One region of the Exiguobacterium sp. LL15 genome, then DNA from elsewhere that is predicted to be linked to it. Evidence: riboswitches for the same ligand, from Rfam matches in the RefSeq annotation. Region 1 holds a riboswitch; the other holds the start of a gene.
What was found. Region 1 has a riboswitch for S-adenosylmethionine ahead of NOM72_RS13150 (Na+/H+ antiporter NhaC family protein). Riboswitches for the same ligand answer to the same signal wherever they lie in the genome.
Positions count from the first base shown of each region.

Region 2: linked by a shared signal. The riboswitch ahead of msrA (peptide-methionine (S)-S-oxide reductase MsrA) and the one ahead of NOM72_RS13150 (Na+/H+ antiporter NhaC family protein) in region 1 are both predicted to bind S-adenosylmethionine.

Region 1 is NZ_JANFNX010000003.1:10,751-22,635, forward strand. It holds gene NOM72_RS13120 (nicotinate phosphoribosyltransferase) at 1-1,027, shown strand, start outside; gene NOM72_RS13125 (hypothetical protein) at 1,078-1,404, opposite strand; gene NOM72_RS13130 (YwpF family protein) at 1,547-2,038, shown strand; gene NOM72_RS13135 (histidine phosphatase family protein) at 2,035-2,625, opposite strand; gene NOM72_RS13140 (alpha/beta hydrolase) at 2,643-3,632, opposite strand; gene NOM72_RS13145 (metal ABC transporter solute-binding protein, Zn/Mn family) at 3,803-4,816, shown strand; SAM riboswitch class I at 4,886-4,990, shown strand; gene NOM72_RS13150 (Na+/H+ antiporter NhaC family protein) at 5,071-6,381, shown strand; gene NOM72_RS13155 (hypothetical protein) at 6,425-6,628, opposite strand; gene NOM72_RS13160 (aldo/keto reductase) at 6,787-7,599, shown strand; gene NOM72_RS13165 (hypothetical protein) at 7,724-8,185, opposite strand; gene NOM72_RS13170 (alanine/glycine:cation symporter family protein) at 8,272-9,717, opposite strand; gene NOM72_RS13175 (CoA-disulfide reductase) at 9,899-11,885, opposite strand, start outside.
Region 2 is NZ_JANFNX010000002.1:273,698-285,582, reverse strand. It holds gene NOM72_RS12800 (SH3 domain-containing C40 family peptidase) at 1-2,272, shown strand, start outside; gene NOM72_RS12795 (putative quinol monooxygenase) at 2,328-2,621, opposite strand; gene NOM72_RS12790 (M20 metallopeptidase family protein) at 2,699-3,877, shown strand; SAM riboswitch class I at 3,940-4,043, shown strand; gene msrA (peptide-methionine (S)-S-oxide reductase MsrA) at 4,139-4,669, shown strand; gene NOM72_RS12780 (winged helix-turn-helix domain-containing protein) at 4,901-5,500, shown strand; gene NOM72_RS12775 (MFS transporter) at 5,515-6,735, shown strand; gene NOM72_RS12770 (DMT family transporter) at 6,789-7,271, opposite strand; gene NOM72_RS12765 (Crp/Fnr family transcriptional regulator) at 7,284-7,952, opposite strand; gene NOM72_RS12760 (DMT family transporter) at 7,967-8,395, opposite strand; gene NOM72_RS12755 (NAD(P)H-dependent flavin oxidoreductase) at 8,533-9,471, opposite strand; gene NOM72_RS12750 (gamma carbonic anhydrase family protein) at 9,563-10,102, shown strand; gene paaX (phenylacetic acid degradation operon negative regulatory protein PaaX) at 10,159-11,043, opposite strand; gene NOM72_RS12740 (enoyl-CoA hydratase-related protein) at 11,117-11,884, opposite strand; gene NOM72_RS12735 (acetyl-CoA C-acyltransferase) at 11,881-11,885, opposite strand, start outside.

The DNA of each region.
Region 1 (11,885 bases):
ACGTATTCGTCAATCGGCTCCCCGTGCGAAGTTCCTCGAAGCTGGTGCCCGTCGCGCGCAAGGCATCGATGCCGCTTACTTCGGTACGCGTGCTTCATACCTGGCTGGTTTTGACGTCACAAGTCTTGCTTCAGCAGGACGCGACTTCGGCATTCCGTGTGGTGGAACGATGGAACATGCCGACATTCAATTCCACGATGACGAATTGACGGCATTCCGGACATTCGCTTCTCATTATCCGGATCAGGCGACATTACTCGTCGATACGTACGATACGCTCAAGAGTGGTCTTCCGAATGCGATCACGGTTGCGAAGGAACTCCAAGCCAAAGGGCATAAACTGCGCGGCATCCGGATCGATTCTGGCGACTTATCCTACCTGTCAAAACGTGCCCGTAACATGCTTGACGAAGCTGGCTTCCCGGAAGTCGACATCGTCTTATCAGGGGACCTCGACGAATACGTCATCCAGGACTTGCGCATCCAAGGTGCCCAAGCCAATACGTTCCTCGTCGGAACACGCGGCATCACGGCTTACGAGCAACCGGCTCTTGGGATGGTCTACAAATTGGTCGCACGTGAAGTAGATGGCGAGCTCGTACCCGTCATTAAAGTATCCTCGTCAAAAGCCAAGACGACGACGCCCCATATCAAGGAAGTCTATCGCATCATCGATCCGGTGACGGATAAGTTCAAAGGCGATTACGTGACGTTGATGGACGAAGATCCGTCAACACTTGAAGCTGTCGATCTCATCGACGTCCGGGACCCATCGTTCCGGAACCGCATCGAACAGTTCAAGGTCGAGCGCTTACTTGAACCGATCTTCAAGGATGGAGAGTTGATCTATACAGTGCCGACGATCGAAGAGAGTCGCCACTTCCACGAAACACAGATTGGTCGTCTGTGGGAAGAGTACAAACGACTGCGCTTGCCAGAGATCTATGCTGTCACATTCAGCGATCGTCTCTGGAAGCTCAAACTCGACATGATTCGGGATACCCGACTGGCAAGTGGGTTAAAATAAGACGCCAAAAAGCGCCGTTCTTCCTCCCTCAGGATGAACGGCGCTTTTTCTCATGTTAATCCTGCTTCGTTTCCGACAGGTGTCATTTCTGTTGGCGCTTGTTCCATCTTCTTACGAAAGTACCATGCGAAGCCAAGTGCACCTCCGATGAAGACGATATACGTGATGCGTTGACCGAATTCAGCTAAGGAATCCGCGTAGAAAATACTGATTAAATGATCACTTCCACTAATGAGTAGCAAACAGGCAATCAGGAGCGCAATGCGATATGCAAGCGTCGGGCGGTCTGTCGGTTCAGCATGCCAATACATGATGATATGGTGGGCAAGTAGAATGATACCCAGGATTCCTAATATTCCAATGAGTACTTGCGGCATAATGAACGATCCTCCTGTTTAGTAGTATCTAGTCTTATTTAAACATAGTTCATACGAATTTCGTCAGGAAAAGTTTCCCGTCTTACATTCCTCACGGTATACTGTAGGAAAATCGTAAGCGATCAAGGGAGGGCATTTTTTCATGAAAACCTTTAAGTTATGCACATTACGCATTTTAATGGATGAGTCAGGACGTGATACGACGATTCCCGTCGCCATTCAGGACGGATTGACGGTCAGTACCGAACAGACGGCACAGTGGGTTGCAGAAATCGTCGTTCCTCCAACGGATCAGCCGATCGTCGATGAATTGTTCACAAAACATTTACGTGCTTTGATTGAAATCACGATCTCACGACCTGATAATGACCCTGCCGCGATGATCGTCACGCCTCTTGAACGGACTGTCTTAAGCGAAAACGTCTCATATGTCTTCACGGGTAAGATGGTCATGATGAAAAATGATTTATCTGAATCGATCTTACGCGAAGTCGTCGAAGATGGATTCGCTGGCGAAGAACTCGTTCAAGAGTATAAGGATCGTCGTTCAAAACGTGGTGCCCATATCACAAGTATCGCTAAAGAAACGTTCAAACAATATTTGACAGAGCATCCGAACACACCCGTCTCTTAAGGTTTTTCGACCTCGTCCGTGATGTGGTCTGCTACGTTGATGCGATCAATCGTATAGTGATCTGTATGATGGATATAATTCGCACACGCGTTTTTCAAAGGTGTCCGGTAACTGAATGTCGCATCAATCGACGATAATGCTGCCTTGATCGTATGCGAGTGACAAACGATTAGAATTCGTTTCCCTTCATACATGCGTGTCGCTTCCTGTAGCGCATCGAACACGCGATCCTGGATGGCTTGTTCCGTTTCGAGACCCGGCACAAGCGTCGTATCGTTCGCTTGAACAGCTTCGTAAATCGCTGCGACCGGTTCACCGGAAGCGGCTCCAAATTCGCGTTCGACAAGTCGCTCATCTGTCGCTGTGATCGTTAAACCAACAGCACGACCGATGATTTCCGCTGTCTCAACGGCACGCGACAAGGGACTTGCTAACAAGACATCCCACTTTTCATTCGATAGATAAGCGGCGCTGAGTTCCGCTTGTCTTCTTCCTGTTGCATTCAACGGGATATCTTCTCTTCCTTGGATCCGTTCGTTTAAGTTCCAATCCGTCTGACCATGCCGCACTAAACAAATTTCAGTCATGTCTCTGTCTCCCTCATTTAAGAAATATGACTGATTGTATCATGTTTTCCATTCGGAAGTTGTCGCGGTGGCAACAGTAGTACCTGACAGGTGAAATGTTCAATTCGTTCAAGTAATCGCTCGATCTTTAACGGATTTTCTGTCTGAGCGAAACTAGCTAGTGAGTGCGTACCATTCGGAAAGGAAAATAACCGAACATCCGCTCCGACATCTGCTCCTTTCTCAACGAAATGCAAGGCTTGAGAAAACGGAACAATCGGATCTTTTTTACCGTGCAAAAGCATGATTGGTGGGGCATCTGACGATAAATGTGTGACGGGTGAGACGTGCGTCATCAGCTTGCGCCATTCTTCTCGCCCCCCCTTGTAGAACTTAATGTGGGCAATCCAAGTTTGAATGAAATTAAACAACAAAAAGTTCGTCGGTGGATATAAAGCGATCACACCACTGATCAATGGCATGTGCCGCTCATCACGCTCACCGACGAAAGCAGATGGGGCAAGTGCCGTCGTCAGCATGAGTGCAGCTCCGGCTGAGTCTCCCCATACCATCATCCGTCCTCTTAGAATGCGAAGGTCCTCTGCTTCCTTGTTCAAAAAACATAACGCATCCCGTACATCCTCGAGGTTATCCGGAAAATAACTGCCCTCTTCGAACAAACGATACTCAATACTACAGACGGCAACTCCGAGTTCAAGTAGGCGGTCAACGATTGGACTAAAGCAGAATATGTCATCACGCTCCCCACGAACGAATGCACCACCGTGTGCATAGATGGCAACTGGAAACGGTCCTTCCCCCGGCGGATAATAGAGATCGAGCTGTAAGGTGCGGTCCCCCACCTGTTTATAGATGAGTGTCCGCGGTGCAAGTTGTTTTTCTGTGAGTGGCAAGGCGGGTTCGGTCCATCGAAGTAGTGCACCATAATTGTTCCAAATACTCGCTCCCGCTGCTGCCGTCGTCAATAATGCAGCTCCCCCCATTAGCCATGCAGTTTCACGTTTCACTTGATCACCTCCAAAAAGACGTGCCAGTTTCTTCACTTTATTATCCTTCTACCCCGTTTTAAAAGATGTCGAACGTCTCGGTATTCCTACTTGACGCTTCACCAGCGTTCCGCTATAGTGAGAAAGTCCAAATCGGAATAGTTACGTTTTAATAATGGAGGTATCATATAATGAAAAAAATTATTCCTGCTTTAACAATCGCCTTCGCGAGTGCAAGTGTCCTCGCCGCTTGCGGTTCGAATACCGATTCATCGACTTCAGATAAAACCCAGACAGAAGTCTATGCATCGACGTTCGCAACAGCTGCTATTGCCCGCGAAATCGGTGGTGATCAAGTCGACGTCAAGATGATCGTCCCACCTGGAGCAGATCCTCACTCTTACGAGCCGACGTCAAAACAACTCACTGAAATTGCTAAGGGTGACTTGTTCCTCTTAACGGGCACGACGCTCGAGCCATATTCGAAAAAAATTCAGGAGAGTCTAAACGGCACGGACGTCCGCTTCGTCGAGACGAGTAAGGACGTCAACTTACTGGAATCTGATGCTACGCTTCATGCACATGAAGAAGAGGGGCATAGTGAAGACGAACATGCCCACGAAGAAGAAGGGCACGATGATCACGCAACGGATGAACCTGCGCATGAAGAAGAAGGCCATGACCACGGAAAATACGATCCACACGTCTGGCTCGATCCTACCAATGCAAAAGCAATGGCACGCTCGATTACAACTGCTTTATCAAAAGAAGTACCAAAAGACAAAGCGACATTCGAGAAAAACTTAAAAGCGTTCGATCAGCAAGCTGACGCACTAGATAAAGAATTCAAACAAGCCGTCGCTGATGGATCGAAAAAAGAACTTCTCGTTACGCATGCCGCTTACGGTTACCTCGCAGAACGATATGGTTTCACACAACTGCCGATCGCGGGAATTTCTCCTTCCGATGAACCGTCACAAAAGCAACTGGCTGCTTTAGTGAAAGAAGCACGGATGCATGATTTGAAATACGTCGCGTTCGAAGAGACGGTCTCACCGAAGGTCGCACGTGTCATCCAAAAAGAAATCGGAGCTGAATCCGTGACGATTCATAATCTAGAGTCCGTCACGAAAGCACAGCAAAACAGCTCTTATTTTAAATTGATGGAAGAAAACGTCCAGACGTTAAAACAAGCACTTCAGTAAAGTACAGTTGACACGCGTTACTCAATGCGGTACGGTAAGAAACGTGTTTTACAACAATTGAATGACTTCTTTTTATCGCGAGAAACGGAGGGACTGGCCCAATGATGTTTCGGCAGCGGACGATTTGATTCGTACTGTGCCAAATCCAGCAAGCGAAAGCTTGAGAGATAAGAAGAGCGTCTTTATTTCATAAAGACCTCCTTCTTTCTTGCGAAGGGGTCTTTTTTGTATCTTTGAGAAACGAGGTGTCAACAATGAATGAAACGATCACGCCTAACAAATGGGCACTGCTTCCCCTCGTCGTATTCCTGGTCCTCTTCATCGGAGCCGGGATCTTCTATGACGACTTTTACAAATTTCCGATCCTTATCGCCGCATTGATCGCTTTGATCTTTGCTGCAATCACAACGAAAGGATCCATCAATCAAACGGTCGAACGAATCGCAACGGGTGCCGGAAATCCCGATATCATGATCATGGTCTTCATCTTCTTATTAGCCGGTACGTTTTCTGGAACGGCAGAAGCAATCGGTGCCATCGATGCAACCGTCAATGCTGCTTTGACGTTCCTACCTCCGTCATTACTGATGAGTGGTCTGTTCATCATCGCTGCCTTCATCTCGATGGCAATGGGAACATCGACTGGAACGATTGCTGCACTCGCGCCGATCGCCTTCGGTATTCATGAAGCGACAGGCATCAACGTTGCGATCGCAGCAGCGTCAGTCGTTGGTGGTTCGATGTTCGGCGATAACCTGTCGTTCATCTCGGATACAACGATCGCTGCCGTCCGTACCCAAAAAACGAACATGCGCGATAAGTTCCGGACGAACTTCATGATCGTTCTCCCAGCTGCTATCTTGACGATCATCTTACTTGCGTTCGTTTCTGGCTCTGGCGATGCGGTAACGGCCAAAGCATTCGAGTTCTACAAGCTGATTCCATATCTCGCCGTCATCGTCCTTGCGCTATTTGGTGTCAACGTCATCCTTGTCCTCGTCGGTGGTACATTGCTCACTGGTATCATCGGTATGATTGACGGTAGCTTCGGCTTAAGCGGTTTCGTCCTCTCGATGTCAAAAGGAATGATTGGCATGGCGGAGATTTCCATCTTGACACTCCTCATGGGTGGTCTCGTCAGCTTGATCACGTTCAACGGTGGAATCGTCTACTTGAAAGAGACGTTGACGCGCAAGATTTCTCAGCGTCGCGGTGCCGAATTCAGTATGGCAGCACTCGTCAGTGCGACGAATCTCGCAACGGCGAACAATACGATCTCGATTCTCGTCGCTGGACCACTGGCGGCTGAAATCGCTGATACGTACGAGATTGATCGTAAGAAATCAGCGAGTATTCTCGATATCTTCTCTTGTGGTATCCAAGGCATCATTCCGTATGGCGCGCAACTCTTGATTGCAGCAGAATTGACGAAAACGGCTTCACCGGAACTGATTCCGTATCTGTTCTATCCGTTCCTTCTCTTCGTCTGTGGATCGATTGCCATCTTCTTTGGATTGCCACGCATGAAGAAGACAGCGACGAAGCAAGAAAGAATTTCTTCGTAACCATAAAACAGGTCCAATCGCGTCGACGATTGGACCTGTTTTATTATTTTTTCTGCTTCGCTTGTCGTTCTAAGATTAAGTAAGCGATTGCCGGAAGCGGGAATTGAACGAGTCCAGCACCTCCCCAAACCCATGGATTACGTCCTGACTTTCGCGCACTAAGAAACAGACCCACTGCCTGCGTGACTAACAAGGCACCAATACTAAGCCAAGCTCCCTTTGATAGCTTTTTATTCTTTTGAGCCATCTGTTATCCTCCTTTTTCGGACAGGCATTCAGATTTTATTACGCTTCTATTTTATATCATATCCTATTTCTCCATGAGCATAGAAACGGACGTCTTCGTTCGTTCATGCTAAACTAAACGAGCAAATCTAAACTACGTTTTATGAGGAGGAGTAACACATGCAATACGCAAAACTTTCAAACGGTATTACGATTCCCCAAATCGGATTCGGTGTCTGGCAAGTAGATGAAGAGACAGAAGCACCTGCTGCTGTCGCTGAAGCATTACGTGTCGGCTATCGTCATATCGATACGGCTGCTGTCTATAAAAATGAACGCGGTGTCGCGAAAGGAATCAAGGAAAGCGGCGTGAAACGTGAGGAGCTCTTCTTAACGTCAAAAGTCTGGAACGATGATATTCGTGCCGGTCGGACGAAGGAAGCATTCGCAGAATCGCTCGAACGTCTCGAAACAGATTATCTTGACCTCTATCTCATCCACTGGCCAGTCGAAGGCTATATCGAAGCGTGGAAAGCAATGGTTGAACTGTATGAAGAAGGCAAGATCAAAGCGATCGGTGTCTCGAACTTCAAAGAACATCACCTCGATACATTGGCAGAAGAGGGCTTGATGGCACCAATGATCAACCAAGTCGAGTTGCATCCACAATTACCGCAACACGAACTGCACGAATACTTGCAAGATCACAACATCCAAGTCGAAGCATGGAGCCCACTCATGCAAGGGAAATTCCTCGAAATCAATGATTTCAAGGAAATCGCAGAGAAACATGGCAAGACACCTTCACAAGTCGTCTTACGTTGGCATCTCGACAACGGCATCGTCGCTCTTCCAAAATCCGTTACACCAGCACGAATTGCGGAAAACTTCGACGTCTTTGATTTCCAACTCGATGCCGATGATCTTGAGAAAATTGATCGTCTGGCAACAGATGTCCGCCTCGGACCGGATCCAGACGAAATCGATTTTTAATCTGGCAATTCACGTAAAAGAGAACATCTTCCATATGAAGACGTCTTGATTCATCTGAACGATGAGAGACCCGTTTCCAGTCTACGACTTGGAAGCGAGTCTCTTTTTTTATGCTTGAAGCTGTTCAGACATAATAAATTAAAATCGTATCTTCCGCTTCTTCTGCTTTTTGAAAATAGGCGCGTAAATCAGCAAACTGTTCCCAGATATCCTCGAATTCGCCCGGTGTTCCAGCTTCATCATGAATCGAAGCGAGTGCCCGTTGATCGAAATTCCGCATCACCTCAGCCGATATGATGAGGAGTGGCAAGGGAAGAATACCGACAATCGCCGCTTTCTCCTCATTAACAATCAACTCTTCGCCAACGATCGCTCGTCCCAGGTTGTAATGTGTGTCTTGATCAATGTAGATATCGATTTGATTCATCAAATGATAGATGGCGTTCGTCTGTTCGAGAGCGAATAATTGTTCATGATCGGGTTGTGTCTCATGAATGAATAAAATCCAGTCCATGATGATGTGGGGATCGTTTCCGAACGACTCCCAGACCGCATCCGTGACGCGGACGAAATGTACGTTTTCCATTCTCCCCCTCCCTTCTGTACTCTGTATTCCCTTTTTAAATTCGTTCTATACAAAAAAAGAGCCAGATTTCTCTGACTCCCTTTTCCTTAGATTGCTTTTTCGTCTTCTTTTGATTCCTGCCATGCTTCAAGCGTATCTTTCCCTGGCAAGTTCGGAATCGAGTCCGCATAAAACCGTGGCTCTTTCCCTGCTTTTCGTTGTGTCATGTAATCATCTAGGGCAAGCTTCGCAATCTTTGCGAGACGGAAAATCGCATACAGATTGACGATCGCCATGAGTCCCATGAAGATGTCCGCTAACGCCCACACGAGACTAGCCGACTCGACAAGTGAACCGAAGACGATCATGACGAGGACGAGTACGCGGTATGCCATCATGACTTGTTTATTTTCACGGATGAAGTTGATGTTCGATTCACCGTAGTAGTAGTTTCCGACGACGGAACTAAACGCAAATAGGAAGATGGCGAGTGCCATGAATCCTGTCGCAAATGATCCAACTTGTGATGCAAGTGCGCCCTGTGCTAAATCAATACCAGCTAAGGCATCTCCATTCGCATCTTTTGTCGGAACTCCACTGACGAGAACGATCATCGCTGTCGCCGAGCAGACCATCAATGTATCGACGAAGACCGCAAATGATTGAATCAAGCCTTGTTTGACCGGGTGAGAGACTTCCGCTGTTGCCGCTGCGTTCGGTGCTGAACCCATACCGGCTTCGTTCGAGAACAAACCGCGACGAATACCATTCAGAACGGCCGCCCCGATTGCTCCCCCTGCTAATGTCTTAAACTCGAATAATCCTTCTTGGAAAATCAATTTAAAGACACTTGGTAATACTTCAAGATTCGTCACCATGATATAGAGGGCGATTAAGATATAACCACCTGCCATGATCGGAACCATGAATGAAGCGACTGTCGCAATACTGCGGACACCACCAAAAATGATCAGTGCCGTCAAGACGACTAATCCGACCGTAATCCATATCTTATCCACGCCATATTGACTTTGTAGAGAAAGCGAGATCGTATTCGATTGGACAGAGTTAAAGACAAAACCAAATGAGATCGTGATCAGAACACTAAAGACAATTCCTAACCACCGTTGTCCAAGCGCTTTTTCCATGTAATAGGCTGGACCACCACGCCATTCTTTTCCGTCACGTACCTTGTAAATCTGAGCAAGCGTACTTTCGACGAATGCTGACGCCGATCCAATCAAGGCAATTAACCACATCCAGAAGACTGCTCCCGGACCGCCGAGTGCGATTGCAGCCGCCACACCCGCGATGTTTCCGGTACCGACACGTGCTGCCGTACTGATCGCGAATGCTTGAAACGGGGAGACACCGTCTTTTCCATCATCTGTCCCTTGGAACAATAAGCGAATCATCTCCGGAATCATCCGGAATTGAACGAATCGCATCCGAAATGTAAAATAAATGCCTAACACGACGAGTAACGTGATCAATACATTTGTCCATAACAAATCACTGACTCTATTCACTAACGTCATTAATTCCTTTTCCATCAAATCTCCTCACTTCCATCCATCTTTTCTCTCTATTTGTATGTAAGTTTTTTTCACATGTGATTTATCATACGCAATTTTTTTTGAAAAATCAAACTCATCTATACCTTAGGACGCAAAAAAAGTGTCAAACCTCACATCAGATGTCAGGTTTGACACTTTCACATAAACAGTTTTTAGATTAGATGAACAGATTCAGATTGGCACCGTCCGTTGCACCAAGGTAACTCGCGACACCACCGTAATCAATGCCATCAAGGAGTTCTTCCTTCTTGATGCCCATGATATCCATCGACATCGTGCAGGCGATCATTCGGACACCAGCAGCTTGTGCTTTTGCCATCATCGTCTCGAGTGCATCGACTTGTTTATCCTTCATGACTTTTTTCATCATTTTTTGACCGGCGCCTGCCATGTTCATGTTTGAGAGCGGTAACTCCCCGGCATGCTTCGGCATCATCATGCCCATCATCCGTTCAATGCCGGCTTTCTCGACTGCCGGTGCGTCTGGTTTTCGAATGATGTTCAAGCCCCAGAACGTAAAGAACATCGTCACTTGTTTCCCCATTGCCTGTGCACCTTGCGCAATGACGAAGGACGCAAGTGCTTTATCGAGGTCACCACTGAAGACGACCATCGTCGCATCATCTGCCGGATTGACTTGAACCGGTGCTGGAACTGTTGTCTCTCCTTGCCCTTTTTCAAGCATGACCTCGACGACACCTTGATTCATCTCCGCTGAATGGACTGTGTGACCTAGTTTTTTCGCCCATGCTTGAACGTCTGGCAAGAATCCTGGGTCTGACGCCTTGACGAAAATTTGCTCGCCGTCCGTCATCTGATCGATTTTTGTTTTCAGCTCTAAGATTGGACCTGGGCACTGTAAGCCGCACGTATCGAGCAGCGCCACTTGTTCTGGTGCAGTCTTCGTTGTTGGCTCACGTTTCGTTACCGTCACAGCTGTCTCCTCCTTCGCTTGGCTTCGTGCTTCTTGATCACGATGCACGACCGACCATGTTTTGTAGCCGCCGCTTAAGTTTTTCACATCATAACCGTATTGTTGCAACAGTTGACTCGCAACATATCCACGTAATCCGACTTGGCATGTCACATAGATCGTTTGATCCTTCGGCAGATCAGTCAACTTCTCACGTAACGTCGGTAACGAGATATTGACCGATCCCGGAATCGCGCCTAACTCGTTTTCCGATGGTTCACGGACATCGAGTAATAAGCCGCCATTGGCGACGATCGCGTCAATTTCGTGCCAATGAACGTTCGCACTGTCACCAAGCACGATGTTCGACGCGATATACCCTGCCATGTTGACCGGATCTTTCGCTGAACTATACGGCGGTGCATATGATAGTTCAAGATCTGGTAGATCAAGCACTGTCAATCCACCTTTGATCGCTGTCGCGAGAACATCGATCCTTTTCTCGACACCTGTCATGCCGATTGCCTGCGCTCCGTAGATCGTTCCTTCGATTGGATCAAATAGTAACTTCATCGAAATCGGACTCGCCCCTGGGTAGTATCCCGCATGCGATCCCGGGTGGAGATGCACGGCTTCATAACGAAGACCAAGTTGACGCAACCGTTTTTCATTGTTACCGGTCGAAGCGACCGTCAAATCAAAGACTTTTGCTACCGCTGTTCCGAGTGTGCCGCTATACCGGACGTCGCGTCCGGCGATGATGTCAGCAACGAGGCGTCCTTGACGGTTTGCCGGCCACGCGAGTGGAACATGTGTCGCTTCCTTCGTGATATAGTCTTTGACTTCAATCGCGTCACCAATCGCAAAGATCGATGGATCAGATGTCCGCAGTTGATCGTCGACTTGAATCGTCTGTTTGATGCCAAGTGTTAAACCAGCATCTGCTGCGAGCGTGCTCTCCGGTGCGACACCAATTGATAAGATATTCATCTCTGTTTCGATCACGCGTCCGCTTGTCAGGACGACGCGGCGACCTGCCTCTTCAAAACGAGCGACGCCATCTTCTAGAATCAACTCGATGCCTTTTGCACGAAGATGTTCATGAACGATGGCTGCCATTTCCGGGTCGACCGGAGCCATGACTTGATCCGCCATCTCAACGAGGGTGACGTGCGCCCCACGTTCTGCGAGATTTTCTGCCATTTCAAGACCGATGAATCCACCGCCGATG
Region 2 (11,885 bases), on a different contig from region 1:
ATCGCCACCTGTTCAACCGACAGCAGAAACACAAACAGTCACCGAGACAACCGGGACGGCTTATTTGAAAGAGGATGCTGCGTTGCTACAAACGGCTGATTCCACAACGGTCATCCAACAACTACCAGCGGGAACGACATTCAAGACACTCGGTACGGACGGTGACTTCACTCGTGTCAGTTGGCAAGAAGGTACTGCTTATGTCGCAACAAACGCGTTAACGCAAACAGCACCTGTTTTTCAAAAACAAGCAACGCTGATGTCGAAAAGTCCACTCTCATTAGTTGCTTCACCATTTGATCCCACCGTCGTGACGACACTTCCCGCTTATCAGCGAATCGATACATACGGCACCTTCGACACGTTCACGCGTCTGAAATGGAACGAGCAATACGTCTATGTATCAACGACACAACTCGAGCAACTTCCGAAATTGGTTGGGACGCGTTATGCCAAACGAGCGACTTCTCTTTTCGTTGAGCCGAAGACGACGAGCGCGAAGACTGCCGTCACTCAAAATCAAGCATTCGAAACGTTCGGGACGACGGGTACTTTTACACGTGTGGCGACTAAGACCGGTTACGCCTTCGTATTGACGACTGATTTAGCTGATACGCAGGTCGTGAGCCATCCAGAAACAGGAGTGCGTTACGTCCAACAGCAGACGACGGTCTATGCCACTGCGACTACGAAAGGAGAAGTCGTACAATCGCTTCCTGTGAATACTTCTCTTCAGACGTACGGCGTCGAGGGTTCATTTACACGAATCAAACGAAACGACGAGTATGCCTATGTATTGACGGCACATCTCGGTACGTTGAAATACTATCCAAAGACCGCACGCCTCTATGTTCAGCGCGCTACACCGATCTATAATGCACCGAATGCTTCCGGCTCCATAATCGATCAACAAAAAACAAATACTTTATTAACGATCTACGGTAAAAGTGGCGTCTACAGTCGAATTATTTTCCGCGGAGTCCATGCCTACGTTAAAACAGCTGATCTTGGTAGTGAAAAAGTATACACCGCAACCGGAACACGGTACGCCAAACGCAACTTGTCCGTCTATACGTCTGCTTCAACGAAAAGTAAAATGATGTATTCTGTCAAACGAGCTGACAAACTAACGATTTACGGCACGAGCGGTAGTTACACACGATTAAAAAAAGGGACGGTCTATGGTTACGTCAAGACGAGTGATCTCGTCACGAAAAAGCCGGATCTGTATGACGTTACCGGTCAACGTTACGTGACAGAGGACGACGTCGTCATTCGGTCACAGGCAAAACTGTCGGGTAAAAAAATCGGCACGTTGAAAAAAGGAAAATCGATCACCATCTATGGAAAAAGCGGTTATTTTACACGTGTCAAATATAACAATATCTTTGGTTTCGTCGATTCGAGTCGGATCGGACTAAATAAACCAACAGCAAAAGCGAAAAAAGGGACAACGTTTTATGTCCATCTGGACCAAACGCCACTCTTCTCTGCTGACGTCGCTTACAGTCGGCCAGCTGCCTATTTGAAAAAAGGGACAAAATTGATTGGTCTGAAATCAATTGATGATGATTTTTGGCAAGTTCGCTTAGCCAGCGGTCAAACGGGTTACGTCCTCAACCCTTATATCAGCACGAGCAAACCCGATATGAAACTGACACAAAAAGCAATCAATCGAACGAAAATCTATACCGTCAAACAGACGACATCCTTCTTTTCGAGTCCAACCAGTCCAAAAGGCAGCGGACTCGTTGAGCAAGGCAAACGTGTTTATCCGCGTCACCGGGTCGGAAACTTCTATGTCATCCAGTCAGGCTGGACACCCGTCTATCTTCCGGTCTCAGCTGTGACGATTACGTCCGATAAACGGGTCATTAAAAAGAATAACACGCGCGGTGAAAAGCTGATTCAAGCAGCCGTCCAACATATCGGTACACCTTACACATGGGGGTCGCAAAATGCCGTGAACGGTGGCTTCGATTGTTCCGGTTTGATTCACTACGCGACAAATAAGGCTGGAAAATACGGTGGTCGGACGAACGTTCGCGGCTACTGGTACGGTGCTTTCTTTACGAATCGCCGGACGAGTATCTCGAGTGGTAAACGCTCAGATATCGTATTCTTCCAGAACACCTACACGGATGGTCCATCGCATATCGGAATCATGCTCGATAGCGAACACTTCATCCATGCGGGTGGTTCACAGCTTCAAATTAATTCGATTTATGAACCGCGTTGGCAAGAGCATTTCCTCGGCTTCAAATCGATGTAATAAAAAAGACGAATCCGTCGAAATCGACGGATTCGTCTCTTCTTATCGCAACACGTCAGAATGTCATCTCGACGTATTTCGTCACTTGTCGATCCATCAAGTACAACTCAATCTGTTCACGGTAGGCTTTATAGTGATCGGATGCGATATGCGCTTCAAGTGCTTCTTCGTCCCGATACACTTCATACAGCATGAATTGATGCTCATCCTCAATCGATTGGTGCAAGGAATAACGTAAGCATCCTTCTTCTTTTTGTGCGGCATGATAGACCGTTTGTAGAATCGGGAAGACTTGATCCGCAAGTCCTGCTTTGATTGTAAGTACAGCGTTGACGACGATTTCTCCCATGTTTCATTATCCCCTTTCGTGATTACCTGTATCTGTACCCCTTTTCACGAAAAGACACACGTCAAAGGAGCTTGAAGATGCAAACTCAACTTTTTGAAGCACTTGAACAATTCGAACCGACGATGATCGCGTTACGTCGTGATTTTCATCGACATCCGGAACTCTCTTTCCAGGAAGTCCGCACACCAGAACGAATTGCTACCTTTTACGCGAAACAGGGCATTCCTTATCAAACAGCCGTCGGAGGTCGTGGTGTCGTCGCAACGATCGAAGGCAAACAACCTGGTTCGACGATTGCGGTCCGTGCAGATTTTGATGCTTTACCACTTCAAGAAGAGACGACGCTTTCCTTCCGGTCGATCCATCCCGGTGTCATGCATGCCTGTGGACACGATGGACATACGGCGATGGTGATGGCCCTTGCTGCTACGCTCTATCCGCTACGTGATCAATTGCAAGGAACGATTCGAATCATTCATCAGCATGGAGAAGAGGTCTTTCCTGGCGGAGCCATCCAAATGATCGAAGCCGGCGTCCTCGAGGGCGTCGATGCGATTTTCGCGACACATCTCGAAAATGATTTACCGGTTGGTACGATTGGGTTTCGGGAAGGACATACATTATGCGCGATCGACGAATTCGAAATCATCGTTCATGGTCAAGGTGGACATGCGCAAGCACCGCACAAAACAAAAGATGCGCTCGTCGCTGGGGCACAACTCGTCTGCAACTTACAACACCTTGTCAGTCGACGGGTCGATCCGTTCGAACCCGCTGTTCTTGCAATCGGATGCTTCCACGCAGGAACGGCGCCGAACATCGTCACGGGTGAAGCACGCATCGTCGGGGAGATCCGGACGTTCAATGAAACCCTGCGGCATCAGCTCCGACAAGAAGTCGACCTTGTCGCCAAAACGACGTGTGCCGGCATCGGTGCTACTTATTCGATCGACTTCACAACGGGTTACCCGGCACTCTGGAATCATCCGGACGAGACAAAACTCGTTCAGGAAGCTGCTTCTTTCTTACCGGAAGCATCTGTCCGGTCACTCACACCGATGATGGCGGCGGATGACTTCGCACATTATCTAACACACGTCCCGGGAAGTTACTTCTTTACCGGCTCCGGATATACGGACGGTCGCATCAATCATCCACAGCATCATCCGCAGTACGAGATCAACGAACAAGCGTTGTTGATTGGTGCGAAGACACTCGGAGCGACCGTTTTACGTGCCTTAAAACCTAAGGATTGACTTTATTTCTGTGTGAATGGTATCATCACAGCAATGATAACGAATGACATCAACTTCATATACCCTTATCAAGAGTGGACCGAGAGATCTGGATCGATGACGTCCCAGCAACCTGCGCATAGCAAGGTGCTACGACCAGCAAAGCGAAAGCTTTGGTTGATAAAAAGCGGCGACTCCTTTTGCAACCAAGCGAAGGAGTCGTTTTCGTTTTTCTCGCTGTCAGACATACAATGGGAATTTCCCACGGAGAGGAAGAGACGGATGGAAAAAGCAACATTTGCAGGTGGATGTTTTTGGTGCATGGTGACACCATTTGAAGAATTACCAGGAATCGAGGGAATCGTATCAGGTTACATGGGCGGACACGTCGATAACCCGACGTATGAACAAGTCAAAACAGGAACGACGGGACATCTCGAAGTCGTCCAAATCACGTTTGATCCGAGCCTGTTCCCGTACGAGCGTCTGCTCGAACTCTACTGGCCGCAAACGGATCCAACGGATGCAGAAGGTCAATTCCAAGATCGTGGCACGCAGTACGCACCAGCGATCTTCTACCATACGGATGCACAGCATGAAGCAGCGATCGCTTCCCGTGACGCCCTTGCTGCAAGCAATCGTTTCAAACAACCAATCGTAACGCGGATCGATGCCGCTTCTGAATTTTATCCGGCGGAAGAGTACCATCAAGACTTCCATAAGAAAAATCCAGAACACTATAAAAAAGATCGTGCTGCTTCTGGTCGCGATGCTTTCATCGAGCAGGAATGGAAAGATACGACGACGGTCTAATCACCTCGAACCACATACAGTAGCTGAGACTGATTTCAAACATCTCGTTCTTCCCCTACTTTCCAGTAGAAAGTGGAGGATGATCGAGATGTCACTGGAGTCAGTTTTTTTGTATGTAAACAAATGGTGTCTTCTTTACCAACACCCTCACATAAATTTGTAACCGTTTACAAATGAAGTCTTTTGTTTTACGGTTAATAAAAATTAACCGGTTAAAAAGGAGATTATTGCATGGAACAAAAAGCGATTCACATATTAGAGAGCTATGAACAGTTAAAAGTGATCAGTGATCCGTTACGAACAAAAATCCTCATGTTTCTCGTCGAAAAACCACATACGGTACATCAGTTAGCCCACTTGCTGACGTTATCCCGCGCAAAGATCCTCTATCATGTACGAGAACTTGAAAAGCATGACTTGATTCGCCTCGTCCGGACGGAAGAACAGGGCGGCAATCTATTGAAATACTATCAAGCGATTGCTCGAGGCTACATTCCTGCCGATCATCTACTGAACTTCGTCGAGACGAATGAAGCGACCCGGCAGTCGTATCTTGAGGTATTGGACCGAGCAAAGACACGCGTCCTCACCGCTCCAACTACTGCTTTTTCTCCCGTGTCTTCAAACGTTGAAGACTGGATGAGCTTATCGCTTCAAAAGGAACTGACGATGTCTGAAGCCAATTTTCGGCAATTTTCTACCAAATATCGTGCTCTATTGGACGAGTTCACACGGTCCCCTTCACTAGACGAAGAAGATAAAAAACACTTCTATATCATGACGACTGCCTTTGCAATTGATGAACCACTATTTGAGAATGACGACGTCTAAACCGGAGGTGCCATATGCTGCCTGTTGAAATGGATACGCAACAATCGCTGTTTAAAAATCCATCTTTTTTATTTTTATGGGGGTCCGGTATGTGCTCTGCCCTCTCCCTATCAACCTATCTGTTTGTTGAACAATGGTATGTCATCCATACACTAAACCAGGCGTCATATCTTGGATTCGTCCTCATGGTCACCTTGTTACCCCGTATTTTTCTCATGTTATTCGGTGGCGTCCTATCCGATCGCTATAAACGTTCGACGATCATGCGCATCTCGAGCGCTTTACGGATCAGTTTCATTCTCTGTCTTCTCGCATTACTTCATACCGATCAGCTTACATTGCTGACGATTTTAGTATTCGCCTTGCTATTCGGTAGTGTGGATGCATTCTTTTCGCCGGCGAATGCTTCCTTACTGCCTACACTCGTTCCGAAAGAACAACTCACTAAAGCCAATTCACTGATTCAAACATCTAATCAAATCGCCCTCTTTTCAGGTCCGATTCTTGGTGGAGTCATCCTCAGCCATTCTTCTTACTCGCACGTCTTTCTCGTGATTTTCGGCACACTCTGTCTGACGCTCCTTTTCACGTATGGTATTCGTGAATCTAAGATCAAGCGAGCACGTCAGCATTCAGCTCTCTTTGAACTAAAAGAAGGGCTACATTACGTCTTTCACCTTCAGCAACTCAAGCAGACACTTTTTCTTGTCATCTGTGTCAATTTCTTTTTCTTTGGACCACTCTTACTCGGAATCCCCTTACTCGTTCATGATGTGCTCCAAGGAGATGCGATGGATTTAAGTTATATGCAAGGGGCTTATCAAATGGGAATGCTCGGAGGGGCGCTCTGGAGTGGTTTAACGCAGAAGAAAGAAAACGGGCTTACTTCATCAGTCCGATTGATTGGCGCATTAGGTCTGCTTCTCTTCCTGCTTAGTCAAGTCCAGCAGATTTCGTTGTACCTGATCATCCTGTTATCACTTGGTGTCCTTTCTTCGATCATCAATATTCGCTTCATTACGTTCATCCAGTCTCAGTGTGCGGAACAGACGATGGGACGTGTCATGAGTGTCGTGAATGCCGCGTCAAACGGTCTCGTTCCATTATCTTATGCGCTTCTCTCTTTTCTACTGTCGTTTCATGTTTCAATCACGACGATCATGTTGTACTGTGGTCTTCTCATCCTTGTCCTCTCGCTTTACTTTAGAAAACGCATGATCCAGGTCAAAAACTAGTCAAAAAAAGACAGTGGATTGGAATGCCACCGTCCTCGTTCTGTATTCGGTTATTACGAAACACGTTCTATCTGATCCTTTGCCTGTTGTTCCGGCGCCACGACTTGATACCGCTTCAAAACGAAGATGCCGCACACCATGACGGCGAGACCGACGAGCTGACCGAATGATAAATCAATTTGTGGTAAACCGAACCAACCGAACGTATCGACAGCGAGAGCAAAGCTTAACTGCGAAATCAGAACGACAGAGATCGCGACGGACGGACCAAGCAATTGAATTCCACGCATGACACAAAAAACGACGCCAACACCGACAAGTCCACCAAACCAATAGAGTGGCGATACGTTTTGAATCTGTTCGATTGTTCCACCACGAAACAGAACATACGTGACACTTGCTCCGACGAAACCGACGAAGAAGACTAGCGTCGTCGTCGCCCAAGCGCCAAACGCGTCACTCATCCTAGCATTCAATACCGTCTGTAAACTGATCAACATCCCTGCCAATACGGCACACACGATGCCTATTACCATGTTCGTTCCTCCTTACTCATAGCTGTTGCCGTTCGCCTTCTCGCGAATCCGCTCCAGATCGACAATGATGATTTTCCCGCGTCGTCGAACGAGAATCTCTTCTTCACATAATTTCGTGATGATCCGATTGAGATGGCGATAACTCGTTCCAAGCCAGTCAGCGACGTCATGCAGGTTCGACGTCCGCATCTCCTGATAAAATAAACTGTCACTGGCTTCAGAAGCAATCGACAACAAATACCCTGCAAATCGCTCTTCAACGGTATACAACACATGGTGCGACGCTGATTTCGAGTCGGCATACCACTTGGCTGTGATCGTGCGTAATAAAAATTGCAGAAAGACGTTCGTCGTATTGTGCTCGCGTAAAATCGCATACGGTACGCTCAACACCTCGACGTCGGTCACCGCTTCGACCGTATTCAATACTTCCCGTTCGTTGATGAACTCAGCGTCACCAATCACTGTCAGTGGTGTCTTGAATCGTAGAATCCGTTGCTTTCCTTCTGACGAGGCAGCAGATATCTTGACCTTGCCTGCAACGATGAAGTACATCCGATCGATCGCTGCCCCTGTCGTACAGAGGAGTTCCCCTTTTTGGAAGGTTTCTTGACGCAACCAAGCGCGCGTCTCTTCCGTCAAAATCGTATCCAGTCCATACTGTTGAATGACGGTTTCCATGTTCATTCCCCCCTTTAGGCAAGTGAGAAAATCGCAACTCCTGCAAGCATGAGACCCACACCAACCCACTGACCACGATTTCCTTGTTTTTTTAAGACACCGAACCATCCCTTTAAATCAATCACAAACGCACATAAAATCTGTGCGACGAGTAATAAACACATCGCCCATGTCATCCCGAGTTTTTGGATTGCTGTCAGTTCCGTTACGACGACTAACACGCCAATCAAACCGCCACTCGCATAAATCCATGGTAACTGACGGAAGCCACCGATTTTCCGATCTCGTACGAAACTGTAAATGACTAAACAACCCATCAGACCCACAAAGTGTACGATCAATACGGACAACCACGGTCCGACGCCTGTCGCAAGGCGCGCATTGAATATGCCTTGCAGGGCGATGAACAGACCGCTCATCAAAGCAAACACGACTCCTTGCACGTCATCTCCTCCTTTAATCTCTACACTAGAGTAGACCTTACTCGTGCCCTACTTGAAAAGGACAAATGTCCCATTTTCAAAAAAACATGAAAAAACCCGCTGTCCACAAGTGGCATCACGGGTCCATCCCTGTATGCTCATGTCGTAAAACGAGTCGTCGTTTGTTTCAGCTGTTCCTCTGCTTCCGCCATCATGCGCGTAAACAACTCCGCAACAGTCGGCACATCATGAATCAATCCCGCAACCAGTCCAGCGTTGACATACCCTTTCTCCTCATCGCCCTCAAGAGCGCCCGTAATATGATACGACTCATTCGTCTGATCGAGAAAAGCAGCAGGTGTCTCTGCTGTGAGTCGTTCGACGTAAGGACCATCAAGGACACGTCGGACGAATCCGACGGAACGTCCGATGATGCGTGTATCGGTATCGGTCGCATCCATTAAGTGCGCCTTGTATGCCGAATGAACCTTCGCCTCTTCCGTCGCAATCAACCGTGTTCCAAGCTGGGCACCAGCCGCACCAAGCAACAGGACAGCTGCTAGTCCACGACCGTCACCAATTCCACCTGCTGCCAGGACCGGAATATTGACCCGATCAACGAGTTGCGGAATCAAGGTCAGCGTCGTCAACTCGAGCGGTGAATTGATGCCTGCCGCTTCAACTCCCTCCGCTACGAGTACATCAGCACCTGCCTGTTCTGCCTTTAACGCCTGTTTGACCGAGGCGACAACCGCGATCGTTTTGATGCCAGCAGCTTGAAGTCGCGCTATGTACGGTGCCGGGTTTCCGGCCGACAAGGAGACGACCGGAATCTTTTCTGCAATCGCGAGATCAATCAGTGCTTCCGTATAGGGAGACACACGAATCGCGATGTTCAAGGCAAATGGTTGATCCGTCAGCATTCGTGTCTCGTGAATCCGCGACGACACTTCATCGACCGACAATGTCCCGCACCCGAGCGTTCCGAGTCCCCCGGCATTCGACACCGCTGCCGTGAGCGACGCATGACTAATGTTACCCATTCCTCCTTGGATCAAAGGATATCGAATTTTAAAGAGCTCACAAATCGGAAACATATCTTTCCTCCGTTCTCGCCTTCACTCACATGCTATACTGACATGGAATGAATAGTAGTTCATCTTATTATAGAAACGAGGTCATTCTGTTATGAAGATTCCGTATCAATCGATTCATCCGAACGTCGCCTCCGATGTATTCATCGCTCCTGGCGCTTATCTGATCGGAGACGTCACGATCGGTTCCGAGTCTACCGTCTGGTTCAACGCTGTCTTACGCGGTGACGAAGGACCGATTACAATTGGGAAACGCTGCAGTATCCAGGACAACGCAACGATTCATCTCTATGAAGGGGCACCCGTCGTCATTGAAGATGAAGTAACGGTCGGACATAACGCAATTTTACACGGTTGCAAAATCGGACGTCGTTCGATCGTCGGAATGGGTGCGACCGTTCTTGATCATGCAGAGATCGGTGAAGAATGCATCATCGGGGCGAATACGTTAATTCCATCGGGAAAAGTTTTCCCACCCCGTTCGCTGATCATCGGCTCTCCCGGTAAAGTCGTGCGTGAACTAACAGAAGCGGATCTCGCGATGATTCAGGAGTCGATTGATTCTTACGTCGATAAAGGATATGCTTTCCGAAACATTCTCGCAGAATCAGATGAACAGAACACATCTGAATGACACGAATGCGGGGCGGATCAACTGATCCGTCCCGCTCTTTTCATTCGAATAAATGCTCACCGCTCTGCAAACAGCGGATGTTCCGCCGCGTCGTACGAGGCACTGCGTTGCGACACATCGTGCGTCTCTTCAAAGATTGATTCGAAGAACCGACTCGCTGGTTGTGCGAGCAATCGGTAATATTGTTCGAACAAGAGCGCCGCGTGATGTCCGCTCCAAGCATCTGGTAACAGTTCTTGCGGTAATCCAGGATCCGTGAATAGAAACTTCCGGTATTCATGTACGAGCATCGTCCGTTCGACGAAACACTGTTCATCCGTCATTTCTCCGAGTTGGAGCTGACTCTGATGGACGATGTATTGCCGGCTGTAATCCGTAATGAACGTCTCGTAACGCTCCTGCAATTCTTCCAGCGGAAACGCACGCTCGACAAGGGATTGATCCTGCTTCGGACCGTGGTATTCACCGACGAAGAAATCGACATACTCTTCGATCTCGTACGACGCGATCAATCGTTCCGCCTCTTTTTCAAGTGGGTTCGGTGAGATCCAAACGCCGTTCGATAAGTTGCCAAACCCACTCCACGTTAGTTCTTTGCGGAGCTCATCGCGAATCTGGCGTTTATCCTCCGGAATCGTGTACATCAGCGTCCGCCACTTCCCGTCCCAGTCGTGCGGTGTTGATCTGTAGATCCGGCGTGCGGCCTCCTCCATCCGTTCCACCCCACGTGGTGTCAATGAATAGAAGCTTTTATTTCCTTGTTTCTCGGAGACGAGCCAGCCTTGTTTAACCATTCGGGATACCGCGACCCGAACGGCCTGCTCGTTATGTCCGAACTCTTTGACGAGTCGAATTAAACTCCCGACCCAGATTTGATTGCCGTAATGGCGAATGTAATCGCCGTAAATCGTAAAGATCATCGATTGGGTGTTCGCACTCATGGTATTCACTCTCTCTTCAGTCGTTCATAGTGTGTATCGTTAGTATACGGGTTATTTCAAACGTCGACCATCCTCATCTTCCTTCAAAGCGTGGTGGTCGTTTTTCAGCGAAGGCTTGTAGCGCTTCCTGACGATCAGCCGTCGGAATGACGACTTCATAAGCTTCTGTTTCGAGCTGTAGTCCTTCTTCGAGTGAGACATCCCGCCCTTGATCAATCGCTCGCTTCGCTTGGCGCAAGGCAATCGGACCATTCTGTAACATTTGATGGGCAAACTCAAGACACGTCGTCATCAACGCTTCCCGGGCAACAACGGCTGTCGCGAGTCCGTACCGTTCTGCTGTCATCGCATCGATTTTTTTAGCCGTGAAGATCAATTCCTTTGCCCGCGTCTCCCCAATCAGTCGTGGCAATCGTTGTGTTCCACCGGCTCCTGGAATGATCCCGAAGCTGGTCTCCGTCAAGCCGACGAGTGCATCCTCGACGAGAAAACGGAAATCACAGGCAAGGATCCACTCGAACCCACCGCCGAGCGCGTGACCGTTGACGGCTGCGATCGTTGGTTGCGGCAATTGTGCGATCGACGTGAAGACGTTGCGGATCGCAAGGACATTGCGCCGGACTTCTTCTTCGTTTAAATGCACGCGTTCTTTTAAATCGGCACCCGCACTGAATGCTTTCCCCGTTCCCGTAAACAGGACGACCCGCGCTTCCGGGTCGACCGATAACGCATCGACCTGTTCTTGCAAAGCGACAAGCGTCGGATAATCGAGACAGTTCAAACGTTCCGGACGATCAATCCGGACGATTGCGATATAGCCTTCTCGTTCTAAGTGAATCATA